Regions from separate parts of the Porticoccus hydrocarbonoclasticus MCTG13d genome, predicted to be linked through region 4. Evidence: predicted binding sites of a transcription regulator. Region 4 holds the regulator's gene; each other region holds the start of a gene.
The links. Region 4 encodes sigma-54, which starts transcription at its own class of promoters, with help from an activator protein. Its sites were predicted from a motif close to TGGCACANNNNTTGCNNT; they were not measured.
Positions count from the first base shown of each region.

Region 1: a site for sigma-54 is predicted at 1,734-1,751, ahead of U740_RS08535 (alginate export family protein). Genes of this name have one in related genera too.
Region 2: a site for sigma-54 is predicted at 1,456-1,473, ahead of U740_RS08520 (CmpA/NrtA family ABC transporter substrate-binding protein). Genes of this name have one in related genera too.
Region 3: a site for sigma-54 is predicted at 1,347-1,364, ahead of flgA (flagellar basal body P-ring formation chaperone FlgA). Genes of this name have one in related genera too.

Region 1 covers NZ_JQMM01000001.1:1,786,257-1,789,381, reverse strand. The annotation lists gene pepF (oligoendopeptidase F) at 1-1,005, shown strand, start outside; gene U740_RS08540 (EF-hand domain-containing protein) at 1,122-1,451, shown strand; gene U740_RS08535 (alginate export family protein) at 1,859-3,067, shown strand.
Region 2 covers NZ_JQMM01000001.1:1,782,756-1,785,880, forward strand. The annotation lists gene U740_RS08520 (CmpA/NrtA family ABC transporter substrate-binding protein) at 1-1,234, opposite strand, end outside; gene U740_RS08525 (CmpA/NrtA family ABC transporter substrate-binding protein) at 1,609-2,832, opposite strand; gene U740_RS08530 (ANTAR domain-containing response regulator) at 2,835-3,125, opposite strand, start outside.
Region 3 covers NZ_JQMM01000001.1:1,440,203-1,443,327, forward strand. The annotation lists gene U740_RS11835 (flagella synthesis protein FlgN) at 1-186, opposite strand, end outside; gene flgM (flagellar biosynthesis anti-sigma factor FlgM) at 211-510, opposite strand; gene flgA (flagellar basal body P-ring formation chaperone FlgA) at 604-1,314, opposite strand; gene flgB (flagellar basal body rod protein FlgB) at 1,517-1,900, shown strand; gene flgC (flagellar basal body rod protein FlgC) at 1,903-2,316, shown strand; gene U740_RS06870 (flagellar hook assembly protein FlgD) at 2,343-3,017, shown strand; gene flgE (flagellar hook protein FlgE) at 3,060-3,125, shown strand, end outside.
Region 4 covers NZ_JQMM01000001.1:885,270-888,394, forward strand. The annotation lists gene ptsN (PTS IIA-like nitrogen regulatory protein PtsN) at 1-287, opposite strand, end outside; gene hpf (ribosome hibernation-promoting factor, HPF/YfiA family) at 293-580, opposite strand; gene U740_RS04260 (RNA polymerase factor sigma-54) at 601-2,052, opposite strand; gene lptB (LPS export ABC transporter ATP-binding protein) at 2,177-2,902, opposite strand; gene lptA (lipopolysaccharide transport periplasmic protein LptA) at 2,903-3,125, opposite strand, start outside.

The DNA of each region.
Region 1 (3,125 bases), 900 kb from region 4:
AATGAGCACCTCACATCTCTCCACCGCCTGCTTGGGCTGCGTCAACGAATACTCGGCCTCGGGGAATCCCGTTACTACGACCTATACACACCCGTGGTCACTCTGCCCCGAGAATTTACACTGGAGGAGGCCGCCACCCTGACACAGGCCGCGCTCAAGCCCCTGGGCAGGAATTATGGTGAAGCCCTCAGGAAGGCGCTGACACAACACTGGCTACATGCCTATCCCGCACCAGGCAAGCGCAAGGGAGCTTATGTGATGGGTGCCGCTTATGATGTCCACCCTTTCCTGATGTTGAATTTTGAGGGTACTTTTGACTCTGTCAGCACTTACGCTCACGAATGGGGGCACGCCATACACTCCCTGATGGCCAACAGTCATCAACCCTTCAGCAAGTCGGCCTATTCCAGTTTTATTTCGGAAATCCCCTCGACGGTTAATGAACTACTGCTTTTTGATTATCTACGTGACAACGCATCAAGTGACGATGAAAAACTGTTTTACCTGTTTCGCGAACTGAATCTTCTGCGAAGTGCTTTTTTTCGACAGGCCCAGTTTGCCGAATTCGAACTGGCTATCCATGAGCAGATTGAGAGCGGCGGCAATCTGTCGGGCGATAAATTGAATACGTTGTATGGGTCTATCCAGAAACGTCATGCCGGCCACAGCATGGGTATCATGCAAGTTAGTGAACCCTATACGGTGGAGTGGGCCTCCATTCCACATTTCTACCGCAACTTTTCGGTATACCAGTATGCGACCTCCATGGTTGCCGCCTACAATCTGGCTGATCGCATTACAACCGGTGACGAAGACGCACGACAACAATACCTTGCCCTTCTCCAGGCGGGCGGGTCTGACTACCCCTACAAGCTACTCAGAAATTCGGGAGTGGATCTGGCCGATCCAGCCACGTATCGTCCCATGATTCAACGAATGACCCGGTTGATGGACGAGGTTGAGCATATTCTCGACCGGCAGGATACAAAGAACACGTCCCCATGAGCATACTGTTGTATCGACGAAACCCTTTCTTCGAAATTTATACAGCCCGCAGGTCAACCGAATCCTTATGCTGGCGTTAAAAGCATCACGTCTTTAATCACCAATGAGGAAATACCATGCGACGACTAGTATTACTGGCGGGCATTGTTCTCGCCACATCCAGCTTCGCCGAGACAACAATAAAATCCGATCAGTCCGATACCAGGAAAAGTTATACCGGTTCCATGTTTCAAAAAATGGATACTGACCAGGACGGCAATATATCAAGAGCAGAGCATGAAGCGGGCCTCCGGAAAAAAATGGAAGAACGCATGGCCCACTTCAACGCAATGGATGCCGATGGCAATGGACTGGTGAGCAAAACCGAAGCTATGGAAGCCAGGACGCGAATGAAAGCAGAATGGAAGGAAAAACGTCGCCTGCATTGCAACAAAACCGATAAATAGGATTGCCAGTGCCCGATAACCCCGGTTATCAGATAGCCGGGGTTGTTTTATAGCCCATCATTGTTAACTCGGCCATGCCTCACCCATGGCAACCATGGGTACATGTATCATCCCGCCAAATTCTCCGCTGTTGCTATCGGACAAGCACCAAAGATCAGAGGCTGCTTCTTGCCCCAAATTACTCCGCACCCGCATCTTTATCGCACCAAATTCAAACAAAAACTCCCCGCCCGACGCCCTACAGGCCACCCATAACAACTGAAATAGCCATTATTCGATATATGGCACGCGTTATGCTTATAACTTTTTGACACTACATCCTACTGGGTAATGAAGCCCGTACGCACCATCCTGCGTACGGGCTTTTTTATTTTTGTTTTGGGGAAAACAAACTCGAGGAATTTCACATGAAACCGAGATCTTTTCGACTTTCAGCTTTTGCATTACTGTTTGGCCTCCATCCTTTTCTGATGGTAAATGCCGAAGAGGCCACCAGTCTTTCAGAAATATTCACCAAGAGTGATACCAGTTTTACTTTTCGTTATCGATTTGAGCATGTGGATGATGAAAATGCCGAGAAAAATGCCAATGCATCCACACTAAAGTCCCGCATAACCTGGACTTCGGCCAGCTATCATGGCTTTTCCGGCTTACTGGAAGTCGATGACGTAAGCCATATTGGCGGCGAAAACTACGCGACACCCTCCAACGGGAAAGTCGGTGAATATCCCATTGTTGCCGATCCGGATGGTACCGATATCAATCAGGTCTATCTCAAGTATCAACAAGATGGCTTTACCGGTACAGCTGGTCGCCAACGCATTCTCCATTCCGGCCAGCGGTTTATCGGCGGCGTGGGCTGGCGCCAGAACGAACAGACCTATGACTCAGTACGAGTGCAATTGCCCATCGGGCCAGTCACACTGGATTACAGCTATATCTGGGATGTAAACCGAATTTTTGGACCCGATACCGGTGGTGCACAACCGCGTCGCTACGACTCTGACTCTCACGCACTCTACCTGTCATTTTCGCCAATTGAAGGTCACAAGCTGGCCGCCTTTGCCTATCTGCTGGATTTCGACAATGCAGCAGCCAATTCATCACAAACCTATGGTATTGAGTACAGCGGTGCCGTTGGACCCGTCACTCTGGCAGCCAGTGCCGCCAGCCAGACCGATTATGCCGATGGGCCAATTGATTACGACGCCGACTACTACATGGCCGAAATCGGTACAAAGATCAAAGGCGTCGGTCTGGGCATCGGTTATGAATTACTCGGCAGTGATGACGGGATGAAAGCCTTCAGCACGCCCCTCGCCACCCTGCACAAGTTTCAGGGATGGGCGGATCAGTTTCTGGTCACACCTGCCGATGGTATCGAGGACATTTACTTCAAAATGACCGGCAGCATTGGCAAAACCAATCTGGCCTTTTTCTACCACGATTATTCCGCCGACGAGGGCAGCGCCGACTATGGCGAGGAATATAATGCCGTGGCAAGCTACCCGATCAACAAATATGTCGGCGTCGAGCTGAAGTACGCCAAATACGATGCCGATGAGTTCTCTCAGGACACTGACAAAATCTGGTTTTCAGTCAATGTGAAGTTCTGATCCCGGAACATCACCGTGGCATCTCTCTCAGTGGCGGGCTATGATTCTCCTGCCACTG
Region 2 (3,125 bases), 900 kb from region 4:
TGTTGTCGATAAATTCTGATTGAGGCGGTTTGAAGCCGGATTCACTGTCCAGGTCCGGGAAATCCTCCGCAGACATGAGTCCTTCTGCAATCAATGCTTTGGCAGCAGTGGCATAGATGCCCGGGAGATAGACTTTCCTGGCGGTCTCGAAATACCACTCATCGCTTTTGGGCTCGGCAATCTGGCCCCAGCGGCGCATCTGGGTTAAATACCAGACGGCATCGGAGTAATAGGGGTAGGTGGCAAAATGACGGAAGAACACGTTGAAGTCGGGTACGTCGCGTTTGTCACCCTTTTCGTATTCAAAGGTTCCCGTCATGCTATTGGCAATGACGTCATAATCCGCGCCGACGTATTCCGAGCGGGAGAGAATTTCAACGGCTTCCGGGCGGTTGGCATTGTTGTTCTCATCCAGCCACTTGGCGGCACGCAGCATGGCCTTGACCAGGCGGGCAGTGGTGTTCGGGTACTTCTCGGTAAACTCCTTGGTCATGCCAAAAACTTTTTCCGGGTTGTTTTTCCAGATCTCATAATCCGTGATGACTGGAACCCCGATGCCCATGAATACCGCTTGCTGGTTCCATGGCTCACCGACGCAGTAGCCGTGAATGGTGCCAGCCTCAAGGGTGGCGGGCATCTGGGGAGGAGGTGTGACAGAGAGCAGGGCTTCGGCATTGATATTGCCGCTGGTATCGCCCTTGTGTGGTGCGTAGAAGCCGGGGTGAATACCACCGGCTGCCAGCCAGTAGCGCAACTCGTAGTTGTGCGTCGAGACCGGGAAAACCATGCCCATTTTAAATGGTGTGCCCTGCGCCCGCATCTGATCGACCACCGGCTTGAGATAGTCGGCTTTGATCGGGTGAACCGGTTTACCGGCAGCCATCGGTACGTGGGCTTTCATTTTCTCCCAGACAGCATTGGAAACGGTAATACCATTTCCGTTGAGGTCCATACTGAACGGTGTAACGATGTGGGCTTTGGTGCCAAAGCCGATGGTGGCCGCCAGGGGCTGACCGGCGAGCATGTGGGCGCCATCAAGTTTGCCGTCGATAACCCCATCCAGCAGTACTTTCCAGTTAGCCTGTGCCTCGATGGTGACGTAGAGCCCCTCATCCTCGAAATAGCCATTTTCGTAGGCGATGGCGATAGGTGCCATGTCCGTGAGCTTGATAAAGCCAAACTTGAGCTCGTCCTTTTCAGGTGGCCCCAGTTCAGCGTGTGCCCAGCTGGCCATGACCAAAAAGGATAGGGTCAACAGGATCCATTGTGAAACTTTCAATCTTTTCTGTACCGGAGAGTTTTGAAGATTGCTATTCATTTAACGGGTACCTCAGCTATGAATGTCACTTGCATAAAAAAAGCCCACCTGCAGGTTTTATGTGCAGGGGGCTTCATTGCCCTTAATACCATTGGACAGGTATTAACCGGTGCGTTATTGATGTCTTACCAAATAGATATACAAAATATATGCCAAATAATAAAGTCGGCAAAAACAGGGTGTTGATATGAGCGGTTAGGGGGCCGCCGGACCCGGCGGCACAATTATGGGGCGCTTTTCAATCGAGTTGCACCAAGAGGTGAACTCGGGCCTGGTTGTTGCGGGGAGTGTTAGTCGTTGCGATTTTTTTGCAGCACCTGGGGAGATACCATCAGATCGCTACCCAATTTAATCTGATCATTAAACCAATAGGGTTCAGCGTGAGATCCTTCACTCTTGTGATCCTGATCCGGTGTGGGGTAACCCAGCAACCGGGCAGCTTCGCGGTATAAATCCGTCCGGAAACATTGTTGCGTAATAGACACAATTTTGTCGCGATCAAAAACCTTGCCCAGCAGCGGCTCACAGTGATGGAGAAGAAACTCCGCCTGAGACCGCCATGGAAAGCCGGCATTGTAACTGGCAAAAACGTGGAAATTCGGGTGATGTTCAGCCGCACAGCCGCGGTCATAGACCAGGTTGCCGGTCAGTGAAGGCCGCAAATAGTTGGTGGGCAAGTCCAGGTAGTCCCGGCGAGTCAACATTTGCACAGTGGCTTCACGATTGGCCATGTCGGCCAGCCACTGACAGGCCTCCATCAATGCCAACCGCAACCGGAGGTGAGTGGCGGGATTGCGGGTATGCCATTCCTCCATGACACCCAATACTTTTTCCGGTGCATTGTTCCAGACATGGAACCCCGTGGTAGCCAGTACACCGACACCATATTCCACCGCGATACTGTTCCAGGGTTCACCGGCACAGAAACCGTCGATTACGCCCTGAGCCAGGCTATCCACCATCTGCTCCGGTGGCAGTACGATGACCCTGACATCGCGATCCGGATCAATACCGCCCGCCTCAAGGCACATGCGAAGCAATTGTGTGTGTGTGGAGAAAGAGTGAACAGTGGCGAGGGTAATTGTCTGGTTGCTGGGCAGTTTATCCAATACTTTTTTGAGTGCTCTGGCACTTGCCAGGGGTTGATTGGCCAGCAATGGAGTTTCCGACTGGTTGAGCATTTGTTCCCATAGGGGGCGGGACAGGGTAATCCCGTTACCATTGAGCGACAGCACCAACCCGGTGACAATCGGCGCGCGTATCCCCGCAGCCCCCAGCGTTGTTACCAGCGGCATGGGTGCCAGCATCTGACAGGCGTCAAAATTGCCGGCAATCAGTTTATCGCGGATATTGGCCCATGAGACCTCCCTGCAAAGCGTCACATCCAGGCCGTATTTGGCAAAAAGCCCAAGTTCCTGGGCGATGATCAACGGCGCGCTGTCACTCAGTCGCATATAGCCGATATTAAGATTTTGCCGTTCGCCGGTTGGTAATTTATGGGTAGTTGTCTGCATGATTATCTCGCGCTGCGACTGGGCTTTCCCAGAATATTAATCACTGACCGAGCCGCCTCGGGCAAACTCTGGTTGGTGTCCATCGAGAGTGTCCGCAAGGTTTTATGTGCCTTGTCCTCGCTGATGCCGCGTTGATCCATCAATAGTTGTTTCGCCTCTTCTATAACAGACTGGCTGGCAAGCTTGGTGCGTGCGTCATCCAGGGCTCTGCGCAGTGACTGGTAGGACTTGAACTGGGCAATGGCCAGATCAATAACCGGTTTGACGCGGTCCGGGTTCAGTTCATCCATCAG
Region 3 (3,125 bases), 550 kb from region 4:
GGCATGGGTTGCATGGCGCTGGGAGTCCAACAACCGGTTTTTCTCCCCGGTAAGAGCCTCGATCTCACTAATATCGGTTGAGAGGAGCGCTTCGGTTTCTCTTGTCAGAACATCAAGCAATAAAGACAATTGGTTTAGCTCTGAAACCAGCAAGTTGGCGAAATTCTTTTCCGGCTCGTGATCCATAAGCTATAACCCGTGATCCATAAGTTATAAAAGGTCCCGCTCGGTTTGCAGCAGCTTTTTGACAATTTTGTCAGTATCAATCTGATACTGGCCATCGGCTATCGCCGTTTTAATCGCATTGACCTGCTGGCTGTCAATGTCAGGGATTTGGGACAGGCTTGCTTCCAGCTTTAGCATTTCCGTTGCTGCAGAGGTCAGTGTGACGCTATCGTTTTGCCCTGTGGACGATGCGCCGTCCCGGGAATCGGTGCGTGATTTTTCGGATGTGCTGCCAGCTCGCTGCGAACCCTGGTTCAGGTCAGCTCTGGTGGGTTTGATGTTCATGTCACTCTCTATAGGTTTCATAGCTGGTAGGCCATCTCTCCTGAATCATAGCGGCAAAAAATAGAAAAACTTTAGTGCACATACTGGGTGCTATTATGGCACGCTTACAGTCCCGTCGGAATTGGCAATACCTTCCACCTGCTGGTTACTGCTCAGGTTTGTTACACGTACACGTTCGCCAGCTGTGGCGTCTCCCAAGGCTTTGCCCTGCATTCGCACCTGCAGATTACCGGCCCCGGCGACCAGTGTGACCTGTTGACCCCGTTTGATCACTTTCGGGGGTCTGAGTTGATTGACTCCTATTGTGGAGCCAGCGTCGAGTGATCTCGTTAGCTCCATCCCGATAATCTGCTCCACTTCGTAGACAACGCCACTGATGGCCGTATCGATGGGCTGGTCAATAACAGTGAGATCGGCCTCACTGATTATAGTGTTGCGTGCCAACGGTCTTGCCAGCACCGGTACTGCCCGTTGGGCAGAGATATGTGCGCGCACATAAATTGTCCAGGGTTGGCTGGACGCACAGCGCACACCAACATTAACGGCACCGAGGGAAGGGGCTCCCGGTGGCATAAAGGTATCCAGAGGTTGTTCGCAGTCGGGCAACCTTAGTCGTTCATCCAGAGGGCGAACCTGGACCTTCACATTGTCATAGCCGAGAGCCTGGGCTCTTCTTTTACCGGCAAGAACAACGGTATCCGTGATGCTTTGCAAAGATTGATTACCCTGATTTGAAAAAACTCCCTGGCAGATAGCTGACAGTAGCAGGCAGGGTAACAACTGGAAGCGCCAAATTTTTGTCATTTGCTCTGGAAAATAATGAGTTCCCCCTCGTTTAAGCATTAACCGTGCCAGTTGTCATGGGCGGCAAACTTTGCCGCCGGGGTGAAGGGTTGCCGATGGATCGGCTGTCAGTGTTGCCGTTATTTTATTTAAGTCGTTGAAATAAAAGAATTAAATATGTTGGCACGCAATCTGTATAGGAAAAGGGTAGAGGTTTGAATAAATGAATGTAATTGACAAAGTTTTTGGTATCTCTCCGTCGGTCCTGGCGCTGCGTTCGCAGCGTACAGAAATGATCTCCGCGAATCTGGCCAATGCGGATACTCCTGGGTACAAGGCAAAAGACATTGATTTTCAGGCTGCGCTTGGTCGGGCCACAGGGGACTACGAATTGTTGCAAACCAATAAAGCCCACATGACCGTGAACGGTATCGATAAGGAAGAGGGGATGTACCGGGTTCCTGTTCAGCCGTCACTGGACGGGAATACGGTTGAAACAGATCGTGAGCATGGGGCATTTATGGAGAACGCGATTCGCTATCAGGCCAGTCTTGATTTCCTTGGTGCCCGAATCAAATCCACATTGCAGACACTGCGTGGAGAGTGACTATGAGTCTGTTTAATGTCTTTGATATTTCCGGTACGGCCCTCTCCGCACAGAGTGTCAGGTTAAACGCCATTTCGAGCAATATGGCAAATGCCGACGTGGTGAGTGGCAGTGCAGAGACTGCATACCGGGCAAGATACCCGGTTTTTACTTCTGCTTACGATGCGGTAAGTGGCAGTAGTGACGCAGTTGGTGTACGGGTTTCCGGAATGGTGGAATCCAAGCTTGCGGCCCGTCAGGAATACATGCCGTCGCATCCGATGGCGGACGAAAATGGTTTTATCTACATGCCTAATGTGAACATCGTAGAAGAGATGGCAAATATGATTTCTGCCTCCCGCTCCTATCAAAGCAGTGTCGAGGCAATGAATACAACCAAACAGCTCATCCTCAGGACCTTGAGTCTGGGTCGTTAAGCGATAAGCATCAGGAAGGAATGATTATGAGTAGCGTAGCCAGTCTGTCAGAGCTTTTCCCCAGCACAGTGCAAGGGGAAACCATTAAGAATAATCCCAATGAACTGGGACAGGAAGATTTTATGACGCTGCTGGTTACGCAGCTTGAGAATCAGGACCCAACCAAGCCCATGGATAATCTGGAATTTATCAGTCAGCTTGCCCAGTTTGGCACTGTGTCGGGTATTCAGGACCTGCAGGGCGGGTTTAGCGGCCTGTCGTCAGTGTTGTATGCCAATCAGGCCCTGCAGGCAGCGGGCCTGGTAGGACAGGAAGTATCCACCAGCTCAAATATGGGTTACTTGGCGGAAGAGGGGGGTGAGCTCAACGCAACGGTTGCGCTGCCTGGGGACGCCACCAGTTTGAAGCTCTATGTCCAGGATCAGAGTGGCGAGCTCATTTATAGCGGATCTTTCGGTGCGACTGAGCAGGGTAACCTGAACGTCAGCTGGGATGGAACCGATGCTGAGGGGAATACCGTTGCGCCCGGCCGCTATCGTTTGAGCGCGGAGGCATGGATAGATGGTCAGAACGAAGCCGTGTCGGTTTATCCCCGCCAGCGGGTCGAGTCAGTCAGTGTGGCCGGCGACGGTAGTGGCGTATTGCTAAACCTGGCGGATGGTAGCCAGGTCTCGACATCATCCGTAAAAAGCTTTCATTAAATAAATCTGGAAATTCAGTGACGCAAGGTCAGGAGATAAAACATGGCATTTGATACAGCAGTATCGGGCATCAAGGCGGCAAGCGCGGATTTGGGGGTGGTCGGTAAC
Region 4 (3,125 bases):
GGCTCTCCATCAATGGCATCGAAATCGACGGCATCAGCCAGTTTGACAAGTGCCCCGGTAATTTTTTCACAGCCTGCCAAACGACAGTGGGGGATGGCAACACCTTCTCCTATCCCGGTGCTGCCCAATCGCTCTCTTGCCAGCAGGCTCTGGTAAAGGTCGTCTGCGTTAACCCCTTCCATGCGTTCTGTCAGGAAGACGGAAAGGTTTTCCAGTACCCTTTTTTTGCTACCGCCCTCGGCGCTGGCAACGGTGTTTTCAGGGGTGAGTACATCAATCAGTTTCATGAGTGTTATCTACCGCGGTTCTTTTCCTTGTGCTTGATCAACTGTCGGTCCAGCTTGTCGGTCAGCATGTCGATAGCGGCATAAAGATCTTCATGCTCGGAATCGGCAAAGAATTCACCGCCGCTGACATGGACTGTTGCTTCAGCTTTCTGGATCAATTTGTCAACTGAGAGAATCACATTCGTGCTGGTGATGCCGTCGTGGTGACGCTCCAGTTTGGATAATTTGGTAGTGACATAGTCTTTGATCGGATCAGTGATATCGAGATGATGTCCGCTGATGTTCAATTGCATGCGGTTCTCCTTAATGGGTGTTAGGTGTTGGGGTTGTAGCGTTTTCTTTCGCTGGAAGAGGGGATACCCATCCCCTCGCGGTATTTGGCAACAGTGCGTCGGGCAACCTGAATACCCATCTCCTGAAGCAGTGCTGTCAGTTTGTTGTCACTGAGGGGCTTGCCCGGATTTTCAGCGCTTACCATTTTTTTCAGCATAGCGCGAATGGCAGTTGATGAACACTCCCCGCCAGCGTCGGTCGAGACGTGGCTGGAGAAGAAATACTTGAGTTCAAAAACACCCTGCGGTGTGTCGATGTACTTTTGGGTGGTCACCCTCGAAATAGTGGATTCGTGCAGTTCCAGTCGTTCGGCAATATCTGCCAGCACCATGGGCTTCATCGCCACGGGTCCCTGTTCCAGAAAGCCCTGTTGTAATTCAATGATGCAGCTGGTGACGCGCATCAGGGTGTCATTGCGGCTTTCCATGCTGCGCAGAAACCATTTGGCCTCCTGGAGGTGATTCTTGAGGAAGGTGTTGTCCTGACTGGAATCGGCTCTGCGAATCAACTGGGCGTACTGTTGATTGATACTCAGGCGAGGGGTGATGTCCTCATTGAGGGAAACTTTCCAGTGATTATCGACTTTGGTGACCCGAACATCGGGTACCACGTACTCGATATCATCGTTTCGAATGGCGTCACCGGGGTTGGGAGACAACGTCTGGATTAGCAGGATGGCACCCTCGAGTATCTCGTGGGACAGACCGGTGATTTTTTCCATTTGTCGAAAATTGCGCTGTCCAACCAGTTCCAGGTGGTCGGTGACGAGCTGGATGGCCTCGTTAATCAGCGGTGTATCCGGAGAGAACTGGTTCAGCTGGATCAGAAGACATTCGGCGAGGCTGGTGGCTGCAACACCAGGTGGGTCAAACTGCTGAATGCGGTGCACTACAGCGAGCACTTCATCCAGCTCAATTTCGTCGTCCAGCGCGGCCCAGATTTCTTCAACCGGTGCCGTCAGCATGCCCCGGCTATCAATTGAATCGATGATTATTTCACCGATCAGGTAATCCTTGGGAGACATCGGCGTCAGATTAAGTTGCCAGATCAGGTGGTCCTGAAGCGACTCTGTGACGTTGTGAACGCTGTCAAAGTCCCGTGTGTCCGCACCGGTGTTTCTAATGGTGGTACTGGGTTGGTAAATATCGTCCCAATTAGCGTCGACTGGCAGGTCAGTGGGTATTTTACTGTCCCATTCACTGCTGTTGAGATCACGGGTTGCACTGTCGATATCTTCATTTTTCCCGGTGGCCGTTTCTGCGGCCAGGTTCTCGGATTCTTCGGCAAGCTCAAGCAGTGGGTTATCGTAGAGGTTCTGCTGGATTTCCTGGTGCAAGTCGAGAGAGGATAATTGCAACAGGCGGATGGCCTGCTGTAGCTGAGGGGTCATCGTCAGCTGCTGGCCGATTTTCAGTTGCAAGCTGGCTTTCATGTTATGACTGCGTATAGAGAGTTGTTACGAAAATGTTCACACGGAAAGTGTAGTCTGCCTCCGGGGGGAGAGACAAGCAAAATGTGTGCCGCTTTGCACAATCGCTGCGCGGTGGTACGTCCCATCAAAGCATAAAGTCTTCGCCGAGATAGATATCCCGTACCTGCTGGTTGGCGACAATATCGGTGGCCTGTCCCTCGGCAATAACCTGTCCTTCACCAACGATATAAGCATGTTCGCAGATATCGAGTGTCTCGCGTACGTTGTGGTCTGTGATCAGGACACCAATACCTATATCGCGTAAATGACGGATGATCTGTTTGATATCGTTGACTGAAATCGGGTCGACCCCGGCAAAGGGTTCGTCCAGAAGAATAAAGGCTGGCTCAATGGCCAGTGCGCGAGCAATTTCCACTCTGCGACGCTCTCCTCCCGAGAGACTCATGCCAAGGGTGTTGCGGATATGGCTGATATGGAACTCCTGGAGCAGCTGTTCCAGCTTTTTCGCTCGCTGTTGTTTGTCGAGATCTTTTCTGGTTTCCAGGATCGCCAGAATATTATTCTCCACGGTCATCTTGCGAAAAATGGAGGCCTCTTGCGGGAGATAGCCAAGCCCTTTTCGAGCCCTGCCGTGCATGGACAGAGAAGTGATGTCTTCATTATCGATATGAACAGAACCGCCATCTTGATGAACCAGCCCGACAATCATGTAAAAGCAGGTGGTTTTGCCAGCACCGTTAGGCCCGAGCAATCCCACGATCGCACCGCTTTCGACGGTGAGGGAGACATCGCGAATCACCGGCCTTCTTTTATAGCTTTTGATCAGGTTTGACGCTTTAAGGATAGCCATTTAGTTTGCATCCTTTTGCTTGTTGGGTGGAATGACCATTTGGATTCGCTGGCGGGGATTGTCGCCACTGCTCGCCTTGACTACCTCTGCCTTCAGGTCATAGTTGATTTTTTCACCGGTGATAACGGTGCCATTTTGCTCAACGCTGGCATTTTTCAGTAGATCAATACGGTCGCTGGCCAGATGGTATTCAATAGTGTCACCCTTGGCGTACATCATGTTG